DNA from 2 places in the Nocardioides maradonensis genome. Region 2 is predicted to be linked to the other one. Evidence: predicted binding sites of a transcription regulator. Region 2 holds the regulator's gene; the other holds the start of a gene.

Region 1 (2,388 bases), on a different contig from region 2:
GCCTTCGCGTTCCGGACGGCGTCCTCGATGCGGTGCTTGCGCTCCTTGAGCTCGACCTCGGTGGCCGCGCCGACCTTGATGACGGCCACGCCGCCGGCCAGCTTGGCGAGGCGCTCCTGGAGCTTCTCGCGGTCGTAGTCGGAGTCCGACTTCTCGATCTCGGCGCGGATCTGGTTGACCCGGCCCTCGATCTGGGCGGTGTCGCCGGCACCCTCGACGATGGTGGTCTCGTCCTTGGTGATGACGACCTTGCGGGCCTGGCCGAGCAGCTCGAGACCGGCGGTCTCCAGCTTGAGGCCGACCTCCTCGGAGATGACCTGGCCACCGGTCAGGATCGCGATGTCCTGCAGCATGGCCTTGCGGCGGTCACCGAAGCCCGGGGCCTTGACGGCGACGGACTTGAAGGTGCCACGGATCTTGTTGACGACCAGGGTCGACAGCGCCTCGCCGTCGACGTCCTCGGCGATGATGACCAGCGGCTTGCCCGACTGCATGACCTTCTCGAGCAGCGGCAGCAGGTCCTTGACGTTGCTGATCTTGGAGTTGGCGATGAGGACGTAGGGGTCCTCGAGCACGGTCTCCATGCGCTCCGGGTCGGTGACGAAGTACGCCGAGATGTAGCCCTTGTCGAACCGCATGCCCTCGGTGAGCTCCAGGTCGATGCCGAACGTGTTCGACTCCTCGACCGTGATGACGCCCTCCTTGCCGACCTTGTCCATCGCCTCGGCGATGGCGTCTCCGACGGTGGTGTCGCCACCGGCGGAGATGGTCGCGGTGGCCGCGATCTGCTCGCGGGTCTCGACGTCCTTGGCCTGGGCGAGCAGCTGCTCGGTCACGGCGGCCACGGCGGCCTCGATGCCGCGCTTGAGGCCCATCGGGTTCGCACCCGCGGCCACGTTGCGCAGACCCTCGCGGACGAGCGCCTGAGCGAGGACGGTCGCCGTCGTCGTGCCGTCACCGGCGACGTCGTCGGTCTTCTTCGCGACCTCCTTGACCAGCTCGGCGCCGATCTTCTCGTAGGGGTCCTCGAGCTCGATCTCCTTGGCGATGGACACACCATCGTTGGTGATCGTGGGGGCGCCCCACTTCTTCTCGAGGACGACGTTGCGGCCCTTCGGGCCGAGGGTGACCTTGACGGCGTCGGCGAGGGTGTTCATACCCCGCTCGAGACCGCGACGGGCCTCCTCGTTGAAAGCAATCAGCTTCGGCATTGCCTGGCGATCCTTCACTGGGAAGTTCGGTGGTCCGGAGCGGCGGGTTGCCCGCGACGGCCAGGTGCGTGCGCCCGACGAACCCTTTCTCGCCGGCCCCACGAACCTCAATCCCGACGGTCCGGTGGTGGCACTCTCATGCTGAGAGTGCCAGCGTCATGTTTAGCACTCGACCCACGAGAGTGCAAGGCCGGGGCCGAGTGGCGGCAGGGCCTCAGAGGACCTTCTCGAGGCGGGCGAAGCGGAGGTCGTCGCGCAGCGGGCGGCCGAACCGCTCGTCGCCGTACGGGAACGGCTCGAACTCCCCCGTACGCCCGTAGCCGCGGCGCTCGTAGAACGCGATGAGGTCCTCGCGCTGCTCGATCACGGTCATCTCCATCCGGACCGCACCCCACTCCTCGCGCGCGACGCGCTCGGCCTCGGCCAGGACGACCTTGCCCAGTCCGCCGCCCTGGCTGTCGGGCCGCACCGCGAACATGCCGAAGTACGCCGCGTCGCCGCGGGGCTCGAGCTGGCAGCAGGCCACGAGCGCTCCGTCGCGCTCGGCGAGGAGGAGGCGGCCGGCGGACGACCCGACGATCTCGCGCACGGCGTCCGCGTCGGTGCGCTGCCCCTCGAGCAGCGCCGCCTCGGTCGTCCACCCCACCCGGCTGGCGTCACCTCGGTAGGCCGACTCGACGAGCGGCACGACCGCGTGCACGTCCTCGATCCGGGCGGTCCGGAAGGTCAGCGCGGGCGCGGCGTCCGTGGTCACGCCGCCATCGTACGGAGGCTGCCGCACCGCTCAGCGCTGCTCGATCTCCTCGGGGAGCGGCCCGACAGGGGTCGGGACGTCCTCGACCGGGTCGGGGGCGAGGTGCCCGAACGGAGCCTCCTCCTGCATCCCGAGCGCGGTCAGGATCGAGGGCAGCAGGGCCTTCGCCGTACGTCGGTAGCCCAGAGCGCTGGGGTGGAACCGGTCGACGCTGAACATCTCCTCGGGGTCCTTGACGAACATCGGGCCCACGACGTGGGCCAGCGAGACCGCGTGGGCACCTCCCTCGACCGCGGCGACGGCCTGCGCCGCGGCCAGCTGGCGCGAGAGCCGCGACCCGATCGAGCGGAGCGGCTGCGGGACCGGGCGGACCGCCCGCAGGTCGGGGCAGGTGCCGACGACGACCTCGGCTCCCCGCGCCCG
Region 2 (2,388 bases):
CCGATGTCGGCGGGCATCTCGACCGCGCGCCCGCGCTTGGGCACCTTCCAGTCGCCGCTGAGTACGTCGGTGCCATAGCGATCCACGTCCGGAAACGCTAGGCGCTCGCGCGGGCGCTCCGGGGTCGGCGCGCCGGACGCGACGTGCGTCACTGCTCCTGCGGTGCGCTGCCGGTCTGGACCCCCTGCGCGCCGTCCTGCCCGTCCTCGTCCTCCGGGTCCAGCAGGCCGTCCGCCGTCTCGCCCGGCGGCAGCCCCTCCGCGAGCGGGTTGTCCTCGCCGGCGACGAGGTCCTCGGGCAGCGCCTCGTCGGGGACGCCCATCGGGGCCTCGCTCGAAGCCGCGCTGGGGTCGTCGGTGGGGTCGTCGGTGGGGTCGGTGGTCCGGTCGTCGGTCTGGTGCTCCTGGGGTTCGCTCATGTGCGGGGCGGTACCCGATCGCGCCGGCGGCAGTCGTCACGGTGAACCGTGGGACGTCACGCGATAGACTTGGCACTCGTTCGTGGTGAGTGCCAGGGTTGGAGGACGGAGGTGGGCATGCAGGAGGAACGACGGCTCGCCGTGCTCCGCGCGATCGTGGAGGACTACGTCGCGACCGAGGAGCCGGTCGGCTCCAAGGCGCTGGTCGAGCGGCACGGTCTCAACGTGAGCCCCGCGACGATCCGCAACGACATGGCGGCGCTCGAGGACGAGGGCTACCTCGCCCAGCCGCACACCAGTGCGGGCCGGGTGCCGACCGACAAGGGCTACCGGCTCTTCGTCGACCGGCTCTCCACGGTCAAGCCCATGAGTGCGCCGGAGCGGCGCGCCATCTCGGCCTTCCTCGACGGGGCCGTCGACCTCGACGACGTCGTCAACCGGTCGGTGCGGCTGCTGGCGCAGCTGACGCACCAGGTCGCCGTGGTCCAGTACCCCACGCTGTCGCGCAGCACGGTGCGCCACGTCGAGCTGGTCGCGCTCAACCCCGACCGCCTGCTGGTCATCCTGATCCTCAGCACCGGCCGGGTCGAGCAGCGGCTGGTCGAGCTCGGCCACGAGCTCTCCGAGGACGAGATCGCCCGGCTCCGCAGCCGGGTCAACCTCGCCGCCACCGGTGAGCAGATCGCCGACGCGGTGACGGCCCTCAACGCGCTCGTCGACGACGACGTACCCACCGACCAGGCGACCGCGGGCGTGGTGACGGCTCTGGTCGAGGCGATGAGCGACCACCGCTCCGACGCGCGGGTCGCCGTCGGCGGCACCTCCAACCTGGCGCGGTTCGGTGACAGCTTCGAGACCTCGGTGCGGCCGCTGCTGGAGGCGATCGAGGAGCACGTCGTGCTGCTCACGCTGCTGGGCGAGGCCACGACCGACGGCGCCGTGATGGTCCGTATCGGCGCCGAGGGACCCTACGAGCAGCTGTCCGCGACCAGCGTGGTCGCCAGCGGCTACGGCCCGTTGACCACCCAGGGAGAGGCCCTCGCCACGCTCGGCGTCGTGGGCCCGACCCGCATGGACTACCCCGGAACGATGTCGGCGGTGCGCGCCGTGGCCAGCTACGTCTCGCGCATCCTCGACTGAGCTCACGCAGAAAGAGAACCGTGTCCCAGGACCCCTACGAGCTGCTCGGCGTCGCACGCGACGCCGACGCGGACACCATCAAGAAGGCCTACCGGAAGCTGGCCCGTCAGCTGCACCCGGACGTCAACCCCGACCCCGAGGCGCAGGAGCGCTTCAAGCAGGTCTCGGTCGCGTACGAGGTGCTCTCCGACCCGCAGAAGCGCGCCGCGTTCGACCGCGGCGGTGACCCGTTCGGTGGCGGAGGGTTCGGTCAGGGCGCGGGCTTCTCCTTCACCGACATCATGGATGCCTTCTTCGGCGGCTCCGCCGGAGGCGGTGGGGGTGGGCGCGGCCCGCGCTCGCGGGTACGCCGCGGCCAGGACGCCCTGATCCGCCTCGAGATCGAGCTGGCGGAGGCCGCGTTCGGCGTCAACAAGGAGCTCAAGGTCGACACCGCCGTGCGCTGCTCCACCTGCAGCGGCTCCGGCGCCGCGCCCGGCTCGCAGCCGGTGACCTGCGAGACCTGCCACGGCCAGGGTGAGGTCGCGCACGTGCAGCGGTCCTTCCTGGGCGAGATCCGCACCCTGCGCGCCTGCCCGACCTGCCGCGGCTTCGGCACGGTCATCCCCGACCCCTGCCGGGAGTGCTCCGGCGAGGGCCGGGTCCGCTCGCGCCGCACGCTCACCGTCAAGATCCCCGCCGGCGTCGACACCGGCACCCGCGTCCAGCTCGCCGAGCAGGGCGAGGTCGGTCCCGGCGGTGGCCCCGCCGGCGACCTGTACGTCGAGATCCAGGTCGCCCCGCACCGGACCTTCACCCGGCACGGCAGCGACCTGCACTGCACCGTGGCG

Evidence for each region. Region 2 encodes HrcA, which represses chaperone genes, less so after heat shock. Its sites were predicted from a motif close to TTGGCACTCGNNNNNNNCGAGTGCCAA; they were not measured.
Region 1: groL (chaperonin GroEL) is a predicted target of HrcA. The motif match lies at 1,374-1,400, and genes of this name have one in related genera.

Annotation. Positions count from the first base shown of each region.
Region 1 covers NZ_BAAHAZ010000013.1:48,615-51,002, reverse strand. The annotation lists gene groL (chaperonin GroEL) at 1-1,211, opposite strand, end outside; gene ACYVAQ_RS16190 (GNAT family N-acetyltransferase) at 1,426-1,965, opposite strand; gene ACYVAQ_RS16185 (SGNH/GDSL hydrolase family protein) at 1,996-2,388, opposite strand, start outside.
Region 2 covers NZ_BAAHAZ010000008.1:200,060-202,447, reverse strand. The annotation lists gene ACYVAQ_RS11775 (DUF3097 domain-containing protein) at 1-86, opposite strand, end outside; gene ACYVAQ_RS11770 (hypothetical protein) at 149-418, opposite strand; gene hrcA (heat-inducible transcriptional repressor HrcA) at 536-1,558, shown strand; gene dnaJ (molecular chaperone DnaJ) at 1,579-2,388, shown strand, end outside.